DNA from 3 places in the Microcoleus sp. POL10_C6 genome. Region 2 is predicted to be linked to each of the others. Evidence: riboswitches for the same ligand, from Rfam matches in the RefSeq annotation. Region 2 holds a riboswitch; each other region holds the start of a gene.

Region 1 (6,566 bases), on a different contig from region 2:
TAGAGAATAGAGGTAAGCTGCCCCTGTCCCGATCGCTACTAGCGTATCCATTGTCGCGGTATGACGCTTCAAGGCTTTCCAGGCATTGATGTAGAAAGACCTACCCGCCCAAAACAATACTGGAGTAGTGAGTACAAGTTGTAGCCAGGGATGGTGCAGCCACATGGGAATCAAGGGAATAGGCAATCCCGTCATCGCAGGCAGCGAGCCAATCACGATAACGGCGCTGATAATACCGCTAACCCACACCTTGCGGGTCAAGTCCTGATTTTCACTTTGCCGCGCCTGCCGTTCTGCATCATCTTCTGGGGCAAGTACATCATCTTGCATCGGCAGAGCAGAATATCCAGCCGCATCCACGGCATCCTGAATCGCTGCTACATCAGTTTGGCTGGGATTATAGGTAACGCTGGCTTGTTCAGCTCCAAAATTAACATTGCACGTCTCAACTCCCGGAACTGAGCGGATTGCCTCTTCGATGTTACTTGCACAAGAGGCACAACTCATGCCTCGCAGTTTCATAGTGGCGTTTTCCATACAAAATCTCCTTATTTTCATCCTTAAAATGGGTCTGAGAAATCTTTAGTGACAGGTAACGGGATAACCTGCCACTGTAATTGCCTCTGTAATGGCGGCTTCAGATGCTTGAGTTTGGATATTGACCAGTTTGGTTTTGGGATCTGCCTGAACATTTGCGGCGGCATCTACTGTCTTGATGGCTTTGGTAATGGTTTCGCCACAAGCTGAACACGCCATGTTAGGGACTTTTAGCTGTAGTGTCATGGTTGTATTTTTCCTTTCCTTTGAGGGGTTAATCCTATCTTGCAGTATCCAGTCCACTGGAGTGTCAAGGGGGAATGAAAAGAAATTTTTGAGAACCTCTAAAAAGGAGAAATCAACACCCTGGACACCATGATCTGCTGTCTCTTGAATCCCTAGGGCGTGTTTTCAAAGTCGGTGTATCCTAGATTGGGGCGCCGATCGCACGCAGGGAGTCATGCTTCCCTTCAATCAAGGCCAAGTGTGGACCTGTCCCTTCTGCGCCAATACGGTTCAGTTAAGGGCTATGCAGTGCTTAAAACAATAAATACAGGAGGATTCATTATTATTCCAGTACCTCTGTGTTTAACTTGTTTAGAGCGAAATTTTGAGACAGGCTTTTTCACAACTCTTGGGTTGTTTCTATGAACCATTTCAGGTAGAAGTTGGTCAAGTATCTCTAAAGTTAACCAATTCAAAAGAAGAGAATTTCTTGTGGTTGTAACCGCTGGAATTTTGGCAGAGCACGACGAATCACTCGTAATGTTCCAGTAAAAGACAGACGCAATGGTGAAACACCGGCACTGCTTGCAGCTTGAAAAATTAATGACCGTACAGCTCTTCGGTCCTAGTAGTAAACCATAAATTTCTTGTACCACTTCTTTCGGTCTTTGAGAACGAATATGAGTTTTTCTTCCCAATAAATGTACTTTGACTTCATCAATAGTATTCTCGACTTCCCAACGTTGATGATATTCACAAGCAAGTGACTGGGCTGGAAATTTTTCAGCGTCCAACAAGCTCGTAATTAAACGATATCTAATTTGTGTGACTGGGTGTTCGGGAGCCTCAATTGTGTACTCAATTACTCTTACCTGTATGGGCTTAAATCTTTTTTTTCTTAGTTTGCCTGATGGATAAATCTTTCCTCAAATATGAACCATCATCTAATAGTGTTTGGTTTAAGAATTTAACGTTGGATGGAATTCGCACTCTTCTACTCACAACCTTTACTGACTGTAGCTTCTACCATCGCATAAGAATGTAAGCCTCTATCCCACATCAATAGCATTCCTGGCGTTACTGAGCGTAACAACTTTAACGCTCTTACTCTTTCTCCCATTTTATATGGACACATTAAGGCATCAAATATTAAATGTGTTCCTGCCTCTACCGCAATCGCAGATTACTAGAAAATAGTCTGCAATAACAGCCAACTATTTAATCCTACTATAATACTAGCCACTAACCAAGCTAAGGCTTTCAGCCAAAATGGATTCACAAACTCTCCCATTAAGTTGCGGTTTGAGGTAAACATTACCAAGGGAATTACTGCAAAGGGTAATTGCAAACTGAGAATCACTTGACTGAAAACCAGTAAATTAGTTGTACTGCCTTCACCAAACAAGATAATTACGATCAAAGCCGGCACAATTGCAATCAGTCGAGTCAGCAAGCGCCGCAACCAAGGTCGCAGCCGAAAATTTAGAAACCCTTCCATCACAATCTGTCCTGCTAAAGTTGCTGTCAAGGTTGAGTTCTGCCCCGAAGCCAATAAAGCAAAGGCAAAAATTGCACTAGCAGAACCCACACCCAGTACCGGAGAAAGCAGTTTGTAAGCATCTTGAATTTCTGCTACTTCTTGATACCCGGAAAAATGAAAGCTTGCAGCCGACAATATCAGAATTGCTGAATTAATAAACAAAGCTATTGACAGCGCTACGGTGGAATCAATTGTGCCAAATTTAATTGCTTCCCATTTTTTATCAGCAGTTTCTTCCCAAGAGCGAGTTTGCACGATCGACGAATGCAAGTAAAGATTGTGCGGCATCACAGTTGCCCCCAAAATACCCACCGCAATATAAAGCATTGCCTGATTTTGCAAAATCTCTAGGCTGGGAACATAACCGAGTAAAACTCCTCCGGCATCAGGTTTTGCAAAAATCATTTCTGCAATAAAACAACCGCCAATAATTGCAATAATCGTAATCACCAAAGCTTCGATATAACGAAAGCCTTTTCCTTGTAAAAATAATACCATTATTACATCTAGCGCAGTGATGCACACTCCCCAAACTAAGGGAATACCAAATAGCAATTGCAGTCCGATCGCACTTCCAACAAGTTCAGCTAAATCGCAAGCAGAAATAGCAATTTCACAAAGTATCCACAGCAAAAAACTGACTCGCGGACTGAAATAATCTCGACAAGCTTGTGCCAAATCTCGTCCCGTTGCCACTCCCAAACGCACGCAGAGTGATTGCAGCAAAATTGCCATCAAATTAGATAGCAAAATCACACTTAATAGCGCATAGCCAAACTTGGCTCCCCCCGCTAAGTCAGTCGCCCAGTTTCCGGGGTCCATGTAACCCACTGAAACCAAATATCCCGGCCCTGCGTAGGCCAGCATTTTACGCCAGAAACCTTTGCTGTTGGGAACGGGGACGCTGCGGTGGACTTCAGGAAGGCTGGGTCTGTTTTCGGGGTGAGTCATTGGTTTTATTGTTAAATAATTTTCATATTATTTTCATAATCTCACAAATTCTGTTAAATTTCATCAGTCGTATTGCTCAAAATCCGCCAAAGTTGCAAGAAATATGAAGTTGTGTATTTTTTATCTAACACTCCAGGTAATGTGAATGCAGCAACAGAATGTGTGATATGCTCTGAATATCAAATCGGTTCTGGTGAGGAACAGCCACCAGAGGTAACGGGGAAAGTTCGGTGTAAGTCCGGCACTGTCCCGCAACTGTGAAGGAGACAAGTTCTCCAAGTCAGGATGCCCGCCGATGCCCAAATTTACTTTATTCATCTGCGAGGTACATGATGACTACTCAATCTTCTTCTTCTTCGGTTTGGCAACAAACGGCACGGTTGACGCTTTCAACACCCGTGCAAGCGACGCTCTACATCTCCCTATGCGCTTTGACTGTCTGGACTGTTTACTTTACAACTTATCCCGCCGTCCATAACAAGGTACACTCTCTGCGCCACCACACTTTGATGGTTAGTTGTCACTAAACAAGATTGTTTTTATTTGAGATATTGCAGTGCGATTCGTTTAACCTGTTGGGGCGGGTAAACCTGCGAGCTTTCTCAGAGTGCAGACAGGTTAAATAAACCCGCCCCCACCCCGCGCGAGATTCCTTAAAAGTCCAGAATTAAAATGTCAAAATTAAAGTTTTCTGCGCTCATCAGTGCTGTCTGCATGATGAGTATCTTTTTCTATGGTTGGGTAGGGTTTTCGCAGTCTCCACAATCAACTGTGCGACTGACTTCTGAACCCCCAATCAGCCAGATTTTACCCTTTGAAGCCGAGGCAACTACACCTTTATCTCCAGTGTCGTTAAAGCTGCAAGCTTTAGATGCAGCGGGGATTCCTTTAGAGAATGCTCGAATTAGTTTGACAATTTTAACTCCGCCTAAAAATCATTGGTTTACCACCGATTTTCCGATCGTGGAGGGAACAAAGTTGCTGGATATAGAGGCTGTTGCAGCTAAAGGTGAGTTACAAATCCAGCAAATGCTGCCCATTAGGGGAAATTATCAATTGTTAGCAAAGGTGACTCCGATCGCAGAAAATGCTTTTACTCCTATTCAGCAAACTTTAACACTATCCGTGCCGGAAAACGGGGTGAGGTATCGCAATTTTGGGATTTTAGCTGTGATTTTGTTGGTTGTTGGGCTAGGTGGCGGCTTGGCGATTGGAGGAAAGCCCAAAATCCAAGCAGGAGAAATAGCGCCTGAAAGAGTGCGATTGCTGTTAAGTGGGGCGATAATAATTGCGATCGCTACCTTGTTATATGTTAATGTCAGTGCTGAAATTGCCCAGTCTGAGATGTCGATGCCAATGTCTCACATGACAGAATCTAAACCGACAGAAAAAACTAGCCCCATTGTGCAATCTCAGGGTTTACAGGTGCGACTTTCTGGAGATGTTAGTGCGACAGTAGGGAAAGCTGCTAATTTACAAGTTCAAGTCACCGATACCAAAACAAATCAGCCAGTCACAGATGTATTGTTCAATGTTAAAGTCACCCAACTCGAAAATGATTGGATTGCTTTTGCCTACAAAGGTGTCCCGGATGCAGCCGGAAAACTGATATGGCAAGAGCAGTTTTTTGATGGCGCACCTCACAAAGTAGAGGTAGAAGTTTCTCCCCAACCCAACGGGGCCCGTCAGTTTTCACCATTCCAGGTTTTACAAAGTATTGAAGTTGAGGGAGTCGCGCCTCCTCTTTCAGTGCGGTTGACTGTTTTAGCTTACTTTACAGGCATTGTAATCGCGGGGATGGCGATCGGATTTGGATTGCAGCGCCGTTTGCTTGGGCTGCGGGTGAGAGTAGGGCGCATTTAACCGGATTTCGGATAATTTAATTTAAGTGCGATCGACTATGATTAAGTCGATCGCCAGAAATCACTCTTGTCAACGTTCCTGATTTGAGAGCTCTTTAAATTCGCGAGTTCCCTGATAGCCAGATAAATCCGCTAACTCCTGCAAAGATTTTTGCCCTTGGTAAAACTTACCGTTAATTTCCCAAGTGGGAGTCCCTTGAATCTTCGCAGCTTCGCAAAGATCCCGCCGAGCATTTTTCCCTTGAGGATTGCACTCAATATAATTGATAATGCCCGCCGCTTCTTTGCCGAAACTTGCTTTCTGTGCTTGACAATGATCGCAGGTAAAAGAGCCGTACATTTTAGCACCCACTATTTTTAAATGCTGCGCTAAAGCAATTTCTGAAGTACCGGAAGATGTCGTAGTCTTGATGCTAGTCTCGTTAGCTGTACCGAGATTATTCACATCGGCATAAAGAGCCAGAGAGGAAATCAGCACTAACATAGACACCACAATTCCTATAAAAAATAGTTGCCCGATATCATCCCATTCGCGACCTATTAATGCTAAGACAAACAAGCTAGTTGCAAACAAAGCAGATGCAATACAGTAAATACAAGCTGCTTTAATATCAACAGCCAGTACATACATCAGATAGCCGCTGAAAATCGTCATAGCTGTGCTACCAGCAAACAGAAATAGTCCCGTCCAAGACTCTAACTTAGAGCGGAGACTCTTCTGTTCTGCGGGATTGACCAATAGGGGAGCTACGGCAAAAACTATCATGCTCAAATAGCCCAAAAAACCGAACAAAGAAAGAGGCAAACCAAAGACATAGGCATAAGGACTCGAAAGCACGATATCGCAGCCTTCGATCGGACAAACTGCCGTTCCGTTGGATAACTTAACCACTGTTAGATAAGCAGTGATCGCAGCCCCTATCGAGGCAATTCCTGCCGTGAGCGGACGAGAATAGCGGTGAATCCAAGGCATGGAACGTTGACGACGCATAATATTTTTTCCTGTGCTGGATATTTCCCAAGACTAAATTGTATTACCAACCATTTTACACTTTGATGAAATAAGCCACAATTCCTAGAAGGATTAATACTGCTCCGGTTAATCCTTGTTCGTGAGCCTCGAAAAAATGCAGCTTTTCTTCTAAAGCATTAACTCCTTTCATTCCCAAGTCTACTAGCAAAACCATTCCCAAAACTGTCACAACTAAGTAGACCACAGAAACTACAAGTATGCCGCTCAAACCAATCGTTCCTGCTGAAAAAAAATAGGCTTCTATTTCGATGCAAGGCGAGAAAAACATTCCTGTTCCTAAAACAGCTAGGATTTGAAATTGCGATCGCTTGGTAGTTAAATTAACTGTTTCCGCGTGATGGTGGTGGTGCCTGCGAGAACTATCTAACTCTGCCAAAAGATAGATAATTCCTAAAACTAATAAAACTAAAGGCGCAAT
Region 2 (6,566 bases):
AAAGAATTAGTTTTATCCGACCAAGCTAACTCCCGAACTTTCCCCGGAAAACCCTGCATTACCCACGGTTCAAAATTGCCCCATTCATTAACAATGAGAGTATTGTCCATATTGCCACAAGCTAAATATTCTCCTTGTGGCGACCAAGCAATTGCACCGGTTGCAGAGGGTACTGATAAAATTTCCGGGTCTTCGTCCCAGTCTTCGCCATGCCAAACTTTGACGCCTTGATAGCCGCTAACTGCCAGATATTGAACCATCGGATGCCATGCTAAATCGAGGATAGATGATGACTCGAAATTCAGCGTTACTTCAACAACATTATCCTCAACATTCCATACTTGAACGTAGCGGCCCATACTGAAAGCTAACTGGTTGCAGTTGGGACTCCAAGCTAACTTATCAACCCAGACGCGCTGGTTGTCCAAATCAGCAATTAATTCCCCAGAATTAACGCGCCAAATTCGCACTTTTCCATCTTGTCCGCCAGCAGCTAGGAATTGACTGTCGCGGGAAAAAGACAAGCAATCGGCTGATTTACCCGTAGCAGTTTGTAGCATTTGCAAGGACAATTCATTAACTGCCCCTACTGCCACCAGCATCACTTCGCCCGCACCAGAACAGACTGCTAAAGTTTTGCCGTCCGGCGACCAAGTAACAGCAGTTACGTAGTCAGACAGCATTTCTTTAGCGTGAAATTGCAGGGTTAGTTCACTTTTATTTGTCTTTTTGTTAACCATATTTATTGAATCTGAGATGTTGCACTATTCTTAAGAACGGGCAAGATGCCCGTTCCACAAGAGATGAATTTTATTCCTGTGGAACAGGCATCTTGCCTGTTCCATTCCACAAGAAATGAATTTTATTCCTGTGGAACAGGCATCTTGCCTGTTCCTAAAAGGCTGATTAAAAATGCTTCAATATGCCAGTTAAACCAGACATTTCCGAAAATCCTCTTTCAATTGATTTTCATTTAAGTTGCGACCAATGAATACGAGTTCGTTTTTCGGAGTTTCTGTAGCTTTCCAAGGTCTATCCGGTCTGCCATCGAACAGCATATGCACTCCTTGAAAAACAAATCTGTTGTTTTGTCCAGCCATATTCAAAATGCCTTTTGTCCGAAAGATATTCGGGCCTTGAGTTCGCAACAATTCGCCGATCCAATCGCTAAATTTGTTGCCATCAATAGCACCAGGTTCGACTATTGCTACGGAAGTTACTGTTTCGTCATGTTCGTGTTCGTGTTCGCCCAAAAAGTCGGGTTCGATTTCTAATGCCCGGTTCAAATCAAATGCTTTAACGCCCAACAAAGCATCCATTGCTAATTCAGCGTTGCGGGTGCGGTGAATTTTGGCCATTGCATTCATTGCACGAATTCGCTTTTCTAATTCTGCCAATTCTTCGTCAGTTACTAAATCTGTTTTGTTTAGTAAAACTACATCTGCGAAGGCAATTTGTTCTTGAGCTTCGTCTGCATCCCAGTGCTGCCAGATGTGCTTGGCATCGACTACCGTGACAACTGCATCTAGCAGTAATGTGTCCCGCATATCTTCGTCTACAAAAAATGTCTGAATTACGGGCGCGGGGTCGGCTAAACCTGTGGTTTCGATAACTATGTGGTCGAATTTGTCGCGCCGCTTCATTAAGTTACCGATAATCCGAATTAAATCACCTCGGACTGTACAGCAAATGCAGCCGTTGTTCATCTCAAAAATTTCTTCGTCGGCATCAATTATCAGTTGGTTGTCGATGCCTACTTCGCCAAATTCGTTGACGATGACTGCAACTTTTTTGCCATGTTCCTGTGTTAAAATGCGGTTCAGTAGCGTAGTTTTGCCTGCACCCAGATAGCCTGTGAGAACAGTAACAGGAACTGATTCGATCGCCCCAGCAGTCACCATACTTGACCTCGATTTTTGTACAATGATAACCATTATCGCTATTTTACACCAGACTTGCTGGCAGTGGTCACAATATTAAATAATGTTAATTAATTGTTCGTCAGAGCTTGGAGGAGCGAGTTTTGCCAATAATATTTGCTGCAATTCAAAATATCCATCAACCCGCCCCTCTCAAATGACAATTAGTTGTTAATCATAGCTGCAATTCGATCGCGCTCTAACTCTCGACCGATCAGCACTAATTTGGTTTGCCGGAGTTCGGAAGGTTGCCAAGGACGATCGTAAAAATATTCTATCCGCGAGCCCACACCTTGCAACACCATCCTCATCGGTTTCTTGGGAACCGCCACAAACCCTTTAATCCGATAGATTTCCTCCTGCTGCATCAAGGATTGCAGTTTTTTTACCAAAGCTTCAGGTTCAAATTCGCGATCGGCAATAAAGTAAGTCGAGTTAATATCATCATCATGTTCATGTTCCTCCTCAGTGTCGTGGTGACTGGGGCGAGACTCCAAATCATCCTCAACCGCGGCATTAAATCCCATGAGCACATCAGGGTTAATTTCGCCACCTTTGCAGGGTACAATTTTTACACTCGGACGTAACTCTTGCTGCAACCAGCTTTGGACTTTCTTGTGAGTTTCCGCATCTACGCGATCGACCTTCGTTAAAAGTACCATATCGGCACAGGCTAACTGGTCTTCAAACAATTCCTCGATCGGAGTTTCGTGATCTAAACTATCATCAGCCTGCCGCTGTGCCATCAAAGCATCGATATCACCGACAAAAGAACCGCTAGCAATAGCTTCGCAATCGACAACAGCAACAACACCGTCCACTGTAGCACCCGTCCGAATTTCCGGCCAGCGAAAAGCTTGAATCAAAGGTTTAGGAAGTGCGAGGCCCGAAGTCTCAATTAAAATACAATCAATTTGTTCTCTGCGCTTCAACAATTCCTGCATAGTCGGCAAGAATTCCTCTTGAACAGTGCAGCAAAGACAACCATTTGTTAGTTCAACAATATTGCTGCTTACAGTTTCTTCTTCGTCGCAAACTTGGCAATCGCGCAGCAGTTCTCCGTCAATTCCGATTTCGCCAAATTCGTTAACCAGAACAGCAATGCGGCGACCTTGATTATTTTGCAATAAGTGGCGAATTAAGGTAGTTTTGCCGCTACCGAGAAAACCAGTGATGACAGTAACAGGAATTTTGTGCATTGATAATTTTGTTGTTGTGTGATTGAATATCTTTCAATTTTGGGTCAGTCAATTGCTGACAGGAAACTCGTTAAACCGACAGTCCGGCAGGGGTTTAAACCCCTGCCTCAAAGCGAAAGTCCTCTCAAGAAAACTAATGAGTTTAAAATTTTTATTCTCAGTCCTCTTTAGAGGACTTTCGCTATTAGCCAGGCACTTAAGTCCCTGGCGGATTGGTGGCATTAGTTGTCACCAATGGGCAGAGCATGGTAACGAGAAATGCTCTAGTTTCCCAGGGGTGGAATCTTTGCTAAAACGCCTTTTTTCAGAGCTTGAGGACGCTCAGACCAAGGCAACAAACCGTCGGGTTTAGCATAGTATTGACCAGCGCATTCAAGTACCGCCTCGACGCTTTCCGAGTCATTTGCTGGTAAATCGCCAAACAGATAAGTGTACTTTCCAACAGCAGCAAAACACACCGCACAAGAGTGACTGCAAGCACTCATGCACTCCACCTCTTGAATCTCAAACTTATCAGAAAACTCCCAATCTTTAGCGAGTTGCGACAAATTTTCCATGAATTGTTGACCGCCGCTTTTGCCTTCTCGCTTGCCGTTTTTCCAAACACTAGCGCAAGCAGTGCAAACAAATAGACTGTGCTTTGTGCGTACAGCCGTGTTAATTCCATCCATCATCCGTACCTCGCAGATGCGTTCAAAAGTGAGTTAGATATCGGCGGGCATTCTGACTTGAGAAACCCCAAGGGTTTCATTACAGTTGCGGGACAGCGCCGGACTTGCACCGAACTTTCCCCGTTTCCTCTAACGGCTGCTCCCCGCTAGAACCGATCGCGAAATCACATCATACCGCACTTGCCGCCTTTTTTCAAAAAAGTTATGTTTGTAGGAGCGATCGTTTCGTTCGTAGTAAGGACTTTAGTCCTTATAAGATAACGGCTTCAGGACTAAAGTCCTTACTACCAACCATAGTAATTACCTATGAACGCTTTTCCTGACTTTTCCAAACATGGCTATCAAATAAGTCGCGAACTCGGATACAACAGTTTGGGCGGTCGCGTCACCTATCTCGCCACAAAAATTAACACAAAAAAATCCGTTGTAATTAAGCAATTTCAATTTGCCCAATTAGGTGCTAGCTGGACAGAATACGAAGCTTACGAACAAGAAATTAAAGTGCTGCAAAAACTGGATTTTCCGGGCATTCCCCGCTATCTCGATTCTTTTCAAACTGACAGTGGTTTCTGCATGGTGCAGGAATACAAAAATGCCGAATCTGCTGTCGCGCAGACTTTTTCCGTGCCCGATATCAAGCAAATTGCGATCGCAACTTTAGATATTTTAGTTGACCTGCAAGCTCAAAAACCGCCGATAATTCACCGCGACATTAAGCCCGAAAACTTGTTAATAGATGACCAGCTCAATGTTTATTTAGTAGACTTCGGTTTTGCTCGTCTAGGAGGTAGAAATATCGCGGCTAGCAGCGTTGTCAAAGGCACGATGGGATTCATGCCGCCGGAGCAAATGTTTAACAGGAAATTAACAAAAGCCTCCGACCTTTACGGCTTGGGGATAACACTAATTTGCTTGTTAAGTGGTACGAAATCTGCGGATGTCGGTAATTTAGTTGATGCCAATTATGGCATTCATTTCCGGCATTTAGTACCGCCATTGCAGCAGGGTTGGATGAATTGGTTGGAGAGGATGGTAGCGCCGAGATTGCAAGACAGATATCCATCGGCTGCGGATGCTTTAACTGCGCTAGAATCTTTGGATGTCAGCAGCTTGCCTAAAGTGAGAATTGAGCGCGATCGCATTCAATTCATCGCCGCAGAATATGGAGAAAAAGTAACACAAATCGTTACCGTTAGCAACCCTATTCCGGATACAATTTTAGCAGGTCGATGGGAAGTAGCACCGCACCCGAACGATCCGCCACATACTCCTTACGACCACCCTTACATCTCCTTTGAACCGCAGAAATTTGAGGGCAATGAGGTTAGGTGCAAAATAACGGTAGATACGAGCAAATTGCTAGCAAGTAAAATTTATCATCGCCAGATGATACTCCATGTTAATTCCGATCCAGATACCCAAAAAATTGAGATTCAAGTTAAAAGTGCTCCTCTTATAGAACCCAAGAAAATGCCATATTTGTTTAAAGATAGAGGGAGTTTTATGTTGGTGTTTATCTGCGTCGGTTGGCTGCTAAGCAACCCGATGGATCCACCGATGTTTTTCACGTTAATAGCTGTCCTACTTCCGGGTTTTGCAGCAGCAGAAAAGACGCTCTATACAGAAAAAGAAAAGACTATATATACAACAGGAAATAAAACTGTAAATTGGTTTCAATCTATCTTAGGAGGCACTTTAGGGATTACAGCAATATTGCTGGCAGCGACTACTGTTTTATCACTTGTTGGTAGTGGTTTTGGTAATAGTACGGGTAAAGAAATCGCTTTACTTGTTGGTTTTGTGATCTCAGCTATAGTTGGTGCTTCAGGTGGTTTTGAGAATAGTAGGAGTTGGACAATGCTGGCATTTGTAGCTTGTGGACTTTTGATTGTCTTTTCTTTACCGACAAGTATAGCAGTGATATTTGTGCTTTTTGTTACTAATTTGGGTTGTTTTAAGGTAGTTTATACCTTAGCTAAAGCCAGGAGTTACGAACAGATTAAAAGAGGTTTTTTTAAGAAAGATGCTGTAGCAATCGCATTTCTAACCGCTGGATTTTACATCAGTTTAGGAGCTGTATTTCAACGGTACTTAAGGTTGGCAAATGAGATGGGTTCGATCGAACCATTAAAAGTTTTAGTTTTAGCAGCAAGTGCGACTGCCCCTCTCCTCGTCACCGCTATTCCCTTACTTTACTTGATTGTTCTTAAAAGAAACAGAATGATGGCTGGCTACCGCAAATCCAAGCCATATTTGATTAAACCATAATCAACAGTTCCTACTAATAACTTTTGTTGGGATTCTTCAATAATTTTAAATACTGAAGTCCTTACTACAAACTTTACAAATTTATGAACGCTTTTCCTGACTTTTCTAACTACGGCTATCAAGTAACTTGCGAGCTCGGGTACAATCGCGCCGGCGGGAGAGTTACCTATCTCGCTACCGAAATTAATACCCAACGTTCCGTCGCTGTCAAACAATTTCAATTTGCCCAAACAGGCGCTAATTGGGCTCAATATCAAGCGTGCGAACAAGAAATTAAGATTTTGCGAGAACTCGATCATCCCAACATTCCCCGCTATTTAGATTCCTTCCAAACTGCATCGGGTTTCTGCATGATTCAGGAATACAAAAATGCCGATTCTCTCGCTATTTTGCGCCAGCTAACACCGCAGCGAACCAAACAAATTGCTATCTCTGTTTTAGAAATACTCAAATACTTGCAAAACCGCGTTCCGCCAGTGATTCACAGAGATTTAAAACCGGAAAATATC
Region 3 (6,566 bases), on a different contig from region 2:
TTTGCTGGCGTGGTGGCTGGAAATACCCGGTTGGGTGGGGGTTTCGGCAGGGGTTTTAGCAGGTGCGATCGCCCTAATTTCTTACCAAGTTCCGATTTTGCCCAGTCTTAACAGTATCAACCGGAAGAGTTTGGGGACTTTTTTCTATGCTGTTAGTATCAGCGTTCTCGTAGCTTGGTTTTGGCCGCTACAACATCAGGAGTACGCTGCTTTGGGCATTTTAGTCATGACTTGGGGCGACGGATTGGCTGCTGTCATCGGCCAGAAATACGGCAAACATATTTATCGAGTTGGGGGAATTAAGAAGAGTTGGGAAGGTTCTGCAACTATGTATTTGGTGAGTTTTGCTGTTAGCAGTTTGATTTTGCTGGCGGTTCAAGGCGCAGTTTGGCAAACTTGGGCTGTGTCGGCTGTTGTAGCTTTAGTTGCTGCTACTTTGGAGTCGGTTTCCAAGCTGGGAATTGACAATCTCACTGTGCCGATCGGCAGTGGGGCGATCGCCTTTTTCCTAAATCAATTTTTAATTGGTAATGTGTAATCTGAACTTCCCCCCAGTCGTTGCTGAATAGAGGTATGAATTCAAGATTTCTCAATTGCTATAAACCCGCTTGAGGGTAAGTTTTGTAACTTCAGCTCAAAGGTGATTCATACCGTGAATCAGCAACGCCAATTATCAATTATCTAAGTCTCGTTAAAGCAGCCGACGTGCTTGTAAAATTTGTTGTTGCCATTGCTCGAAAGCGGGGATTTTTGAGAGATCGTCTGGGGGAAACATCGCCCTGATTTGCTCCATAAGCTCGATCGCCACCACTACACCAAGCTGCTAGCCATTAGGGTGATGATCGCACCTCGTCACCCGTTCATCTCCTCACCAAATAACGGGAAATGAAGGTGAAGAGTGCGATCGCTATCTTTCACTTTTTTAAATTATAGACAAGGCACGCTTGAACGCTCTACAATAGAAGGCGTTTTGTCTTTTAATCCGTAAAGGCATTTTAGAGGTTACTTTTAATGAAAACTCAATATTACACCTCCGCCAGCTTAGATGGTTTTATTGCTGATTCACACAACTCTCTCGATTGGTTGTTTCAGTTCGGCGAGGCGGGAGACAGCTATCCTAATTTCCTCCGCGAAGTAGGGGCAGTAGCAATGGGAGCAACTACTTATGAATGGATTCTGACCCATCAGATGGATGAAGGTGCCGATCATCCCCAAGCATGGCCTTATGAACAACCGGCTTGGGTATTTACCTCTCGGACTATGCCTGCGATCGAGGGTGCAGATATTCGATTTGTGAAAGGGGATGTCTTACCTGTCCATCAAGAGATGATCGCGGCGGCAGGAAACAAGAATATTTGGCTTGTAGGAGGTGGCGATCTGGTCGGTCAATTTTACGATCGTGGGTTGCTTGATGAGGTAATTGTGTCAATTGCATCGGTGACACTTGGTAGCGGAGCACCGTTGCTACCGCGCACGATCACAACACCCCCGCTAAGACTTTTATCCGCGAAGGTTTATGGAGATGCCTTCGCGGAGTTGCGCTATGAAGTTCCTGTCCCGGCCGATGACACAACTGCTTAATCTTTAAAGCAGCCGGCGCGCTTGTAAAATCTGTTGTTGCCACTGCTCAAAAGTCTTTACTTTTGAGCTACCATCTCTCTCAACGATCGCCCTTATTTGCTCCATTAGCTCGATCGCCAGTGGTACGCCAAGTTGCAATTGTTCCAACACATCCCGCTGAGCAAAAACGGTTTCCGGTGTTCCTTCTAAAATCAATTTTCCTCGATCCATTACAAACACCCAATCAGCCCAGCGGTAGATGAAATCGAGGTCGTGACTTGCTAAAAGGATAGTGGTTCCAGCGCTGTGAATTTGTTGAAGTAAACCGATCAGTTGTCGGGTGTGACGCGGATCGAGATAGGCGGTAGGTTCATCTAGCAGCAGCAGTTTGGGCTTGAGAACCATGATATCGGCGATGGAAACCCGCTTTTTCTGGCCCAAACTGAGATTGTGAATTGGTTCGCGGGTGAGTTCGCTTAGATCGAATTGCTCGATCGCCTGTTGCACCTGTTGAGCAATTTCGGATTCTCTCAAGCCTAAATTGTACAATCCATAGGAAATATCTTCTTCTACCGTCGAAGCTACTAATTGATGTTCGGGATTTTGAAAGACGAGTCCGATTTGTTGGCGCAGTTGCATCAAAGATTTGCGATCGTAGCTAAAGGGTTCACCTTGCCAGCTAATGATTCCCTGTTGCGGTTGATACAAGCCATTTGCTAACAGAAAAAAGGTGGTTTTGCCACAGCCATTTTGACCGATCAGCCCGCACCGTTTGCCAGCGGGGACTTTTAGATTTAAACCCTGAATTGCCACTCGCGAACCGCAGGGATAGGAGTAGGAAGTGCGATCGAATTCGAGAATCCATTGAGACATATTTGTTATTTGTTATAGCCTTGTTCCCTGGCTCTGCCTGGGAATAAATACCCGGAGGCTCTGCCTCCAATTACCGATTACCGATGAATGATTACTAATTACCGATTACCGATTTCCATTCTATAGCAATCCTTGCAGCAGTCGTCAACTTTTTACCCCTCCCCAACCCTCCCCTTATCAAGGGGAGGGAGTAAGAAAATTACAAAGGATGTAGAATTGAATTGCTATATTTGTGTCAGCCTAGATCAGATTTTGACAACTGCCAAAGTTGCATTTCATAACAGAGATGTTGCTCAAAAAGTTGACTTGCCTCCAATCCTTCAACCACCAACTTCTTGAACCAGCGGCGAAATATCCAGCGCAGGAATTTGTGGACGGGCGGAACTGTTATCGCAATCAAATCTGCAACATAGATCATTGTATTTAGTCCATATCGGCGGAAAGTATCTACATACAAATCGATTGTTGGCAAAATATGGGCGGAAATATCCTCAGTTTTTACTAAAGTGAATCCAGCCTGCTTTAATGCTGCATGAAGTTCCGTAACAACATGACAATTAGAGAACATTCCCTCTTTATAATTAGCATCAGATCGTAGCATATCAGCCAGCAAAACGTAGCCACCCTGATTGAGGATTTTGGCGGCACCGTTAGCAATATCAACAGCCGACATATACTGGCTACTTTCGCTAAAGAGAATAAGATCGTAGAAATGGGTTGCTTTGAAGTCTTCAAACCTCGTGAGGTGGAAGATTGCCCGATCGCCCGTACACTTAAGAAAGCGCTGCTGTTGAAACGGATCGGGTGCGAGCCCTTCGACTGCAAAACCTCGATCGAGCAAATAAGCCGCATTTCCGCCAATCCCGCAGCCCACATCGAGTATCGTATGAGTGCCTTTGGGGATTGCATCCAACAGTTTTACAGTATAAGCTTGCTGAGCGAGGCGCAATCGGGCGATCGTTAGTTCGTCAGCGGGCACAGGTAGGGTTTCCCAATAGCCGTAGTGAAGGTAGGGCGAATCTGTCAGGCCCAAATAGTAATTAAGCGCTGCATTTTGGTAGCGAGTTACTTTGGAAATTTCGATTGATTTTGGCTGCGGCATTCGGAAATTTTAGTAAGTTTTAGGATTTAGGGCAGAGTTGAAATTCTTCCCAGCGCTTGCATACTTGTTCATAGCACTCAACAGGAGAAATTGCCAACTTTTGCAACAAATTGATATCAATGTGACCGTTGGCGATCGACAAAAAAATAATTGCTTCCTTGGGTTCATAACTAGCAATGATTTGCAGCAGATTGGAAACAGTATTTTCCTCTATTTCTAGTTGCTGTAAATAAACGGTTGCCTCCAAGTCGGAAATAAATTGCAAATCGTACTTTATAGTATCTACACTCCAATTCACCGAGCCATTAATGGGAGTATTGATTTTGCAAGCAACCAAGCCTCGTCCTCGATGCAAAAAACCATTCCAAGCAGTATGCCCGATCGGCAAAATATTTTGGTGAATAAACAAGTTTTGCCAGTAGCCAAAACTACCCTGCCAAACACTATCTTCAACTCGCATTTCTTTTCATTTCCCTTAAAATAAGATACCCTTCAGAACACAAATCGAATTACATCAGCGTTCATCTGTGTTTATCTGCTGATATCTGCGGTTAAAAAACCCCAATCCAATAATAAAAAAAATAATAAACTCACCATCATCCATACCTCGCAGATGAAAAACATGATTGTAAACAAATCGGCGGGCATCCTGACTCAGAGATCCAACGATCTCATTACAGTTGCGGGACAGCGCCGGATTCGCACCGAACTTTCCCCCTTGCGTCTGATGGCTGTTCTCCATCAGAGCCGATCGATATACGGGAATATTACCACTATTGGGGATATTTGACAAAAAAGCGTCCGCCTATTCACCAAACTCAATATTTTCATACAAATCTGCCAGCGAAATCTCCACAGGAATAGAGGTTAAAGTCAGCCTATCGCCCATACAGCTATATTCCGAAAAAATCCACTTATTCGCATCTGTTTTAGAATATTGCTCCACCTGTAGCCGATATTGGTCGATTAATAAATATTCCTTAAAACTAGGAATAGTGCGATAAGCAGCAAACTTTTCATCTCGATCGTAAGCTCTAGTACCTTTAGACAGCACCTCAGCAATTAGCAGCGGATTCGTAATTGTATCCGTCCGTCCAGAGTGCAGTTCGATCGGGCGCGCTACCACCATCACATCCGGGTAAGTATAATTATTAAGCTGCGGAACCCAAAGCCGCTGATCCGAACTGAAAGTCCGATATGGTTTCCCTTTTAACGCCAGTTTCAGCGCAACAACTAAATTAGTGGTAATTTCATTGTGATCCGGTGTGCCGCCAGCCATCAGAACAATCTCCCCATTGATAAATTCATGCCGATCCTGAGAATTGATTTCTAATTCTAGATATTCCTCAGCGGTGTAGGTTTTGGTTTCAACTGGCGCGATCATACACAACGCTCTCCTTTAATCTACTCATTTCATTTTATCTTAAAAATTTGGGTAGTTCAACAGAAAAATAGATTTTAATCATGCTAAAAAACAGGCAAGATGCCTGTTCCACAAAGAGGGAATTTTATTGTGGGGAGTAGGGGTTGGGCATTCGGCCCGCCCCTGAAAGGCTGATTGAGAATGTGCAAGATGTGAGCGCGATCGCACTTAACAAACTTACCGCAGCGGGACAAAGTTATAGCCAGTGCTTCCTCCTTGTTTAACTTGCACTAAAATCGGCTTACCAGCCCGATCGCCCGTGGGCAAAAACTTCACATCCTCGCTTGCTCCTGCTGTCGAAAAACTCGCATTTCTGAGTGCTTGTTGCAATCCTTCCCGCGTATTGCTTTGCCGCAAGCCAGCGATCACAGCTTGAGTCGCGTCAAAACTCGTTGCTGTTCGCCAATTCACAATTCCTCCCCAACGCTGGCGGGCATTTTCTGGGAAACGGCTACCGGGATTAGTTTCAGGATGCCAGGGAACGGGCAAAACAAGCCCGTCAACGTCTTTTTGTCCGTCTTTTAAAGTTTGAAAGGTGTAGAGCGTAGTGCTGCCGTAGAGTGGCAATTTGCCTCGATTGATGCGAGCCAGAGAAATCGCACGGTCAATGCGATCGATGTGGGGCGCTACCATCAATCCTTGTGCACCTTTGCTGACAGCATCGGCGAGGGCATTTTCCGCATTAAAAGAAGGGAGTGAAAAGTCGCAAACAGTGGGAACTAATTTGCCGCCAGCAGCAGTAAGAGATGCCACAAATTCATCTTTAAATGATATATTATCCGGTGCTTGGGAGTCGTAACAAATAGCAATATTAGTTTTGCCTGCTGTTTTGACTGCATATTCTGCTAAGGGAGCAGCCATGACGCTAATATTGGGTACTGTCCGAAATATGTAGCTGCCAAATCCTGATAGATTATTGGCAAAGCTAGTCGGTGTTACCATTACCAGTTTTTCTTGCTGATATATCGGAGCAGCTTCGAGAGATGCGTTGCTAGCATTGTGTCCAATTACTGCTAGTATACTTGCATCGTTTGTTAATGCTTTTGCAACATCTCTGACCACTTCTGGACTGTTGTCATCGTTGACAATTTCTACTTGCAGTTTTGCACCGTTGATGCCACCGCTATTATTGACTTCATCCTGAGCTTGGGCGACACCTCGAAGGATTTCTTGCGCGACATTGGGGTTGCTACCAATGGGGACGCTGACAGCAATTTTTAAGGGGGAACCATTGCTGGCTGGGGTCTTATTCAAATAAATAATGGCATTATTCAAATAAATAATCGTTTCGGGATCGTTGCGATTTTGTTGCAGCGAATCCTGAAATTTTTTGACGGCTGCTTGGTAATCTCCATTGACAAAAGCTTCAACGCCGGCTTTTTTTTCTGCTGTTGTTTGGGATGTTACCAATAGCCGATTTCCTAAACTGATGCGACTTGCGATCGCTCCCGATGCGCTCGTTGTCGGTGTAGATGTATTTGAACTTTTGGCATTCAATAAACCGGGAAGGAACTTGTATGCGCCAAACCCAATTAAGCCGAGTACAATAATAAAAAAAATGGGCGGCGGGCTGTTTCTTTTGTTAGTATCTTGATACATGATTTTTTC

Evidence for each region. Region 2 has a riboswitch for cobalamin ahead of QUA34_RS14280 (DUF1636 domain-containing protein). Riboswitches for the same ligand answer to the same signal wherever they lie in the genome.
Region 1: linked by a shared signal. The riboswitch ahead of QUA34_RS03505 (CbtB-domain containing protein) and the one ahead of QUA34_RS14280 (DUF1636 domain-containing protein) in region 2 are both predicted to bind cobalamin.
Region 3: linked by a shared signal. The riboswitch ahead of QUA34_RS26225 (hypothetical protein) and the one ahead of QUA34_RS14280 (DUF1636 domain-containing protein) in region 2 are both predicted to bind cobalamin.

Annotation. Positions count from the first base shown of each region.
Region 1 is NZ_JAUBRB010000004.1:58,181-64,746, forward strand. Features, by position in the region: gene QUA34_RS03485 (heavy metal translocating P-type ATPase) at 1-537, opposite strand, end outside; gene QUA34_RS03490 (heavy-metal-associated domain-containing protein) at 583-783, opposite strand; partial or broken gene QUA34_RS03495 (transposase) at 1,235-1,939, opposite strand; gene QUA34_RS03500 (Nramp family divalent metal transporter) at 1,949-3,253, opposite strand; cobalamin riboswitch at 3,422-3,564, shown strand; gene QUA34_RS03505 (CbtB-domain containing protein) at 3,583-3,780, shown strand; gene QUA34_RS03510 (hypothetical protein) at 3,926-5,116, shown strand; gene QUA34_RS03515 (vitamin K epoxide reductase family protein) at 5,186-6,106, opposite strand; gene QUA34_RS03520 (hypothetical protein) at 6,162-6,566, opposite strand, start outside.
Region 2 is NZ_JAUBRB010000021.1:91,155-97,720, forward strand. Features, by position in the region: gene QUA34_RS14265 (WD40 repeat domain-containing protein) at 1-740, opposite strand, end outside; gene QUA34_RS14270 (GTP-binding protein) at 930-1,901, opposite strand; gene cobW (cobalamin biosynthesis protein CobW) at 2,084-3,118, opposite strand; gene QUA34_RS14280 (DUF1636 domain-containing protein) at 3,382-3,792, opposite strand; cobalamin riboswitch at 3,815-3,961, opposite strand; gene QUA34_RS14285 (serine/threonine-protein kinase) at 4,096-6,057, shown strand; gene QUA34_RS14290 (serine/threonine-protein kinase) at 6,141-6,566, shown strand, end outside.
Region 3 is NZ_JAUBRB010000069.1:1,295-7,860, reverse strand. Features, by position in the region: gene QUA34_RS26245 (diacylglycerol/polyprenol kinase family protein) at 1-538, shown strand, start outside; gene QUA34_RS26240 (dihydrofolate reductase family protein) at 1,012-1,581, shown strand; gene QUA34_RS26235 (ABC transporter ATP-binding protein) at 1,585-2,433, opposite strand; gene QUA34_RS26230 (methyltransferase domain-containing protein) at 2,669-3,535, opposite strand; gene QUA34_RS26225 (hypothetical protein) at 3,555-3,995, opposite strand; cobalamin riboswitch at 4,158-4,302, opposite strand; gene QUA34_RS26220 (Uma2 family endonuclease) at 4,341-4,919, opposite strand; gene QUA34_RS26215 (ABC transporter substrate-binding protein) at 5,136-6,557, opposite strand.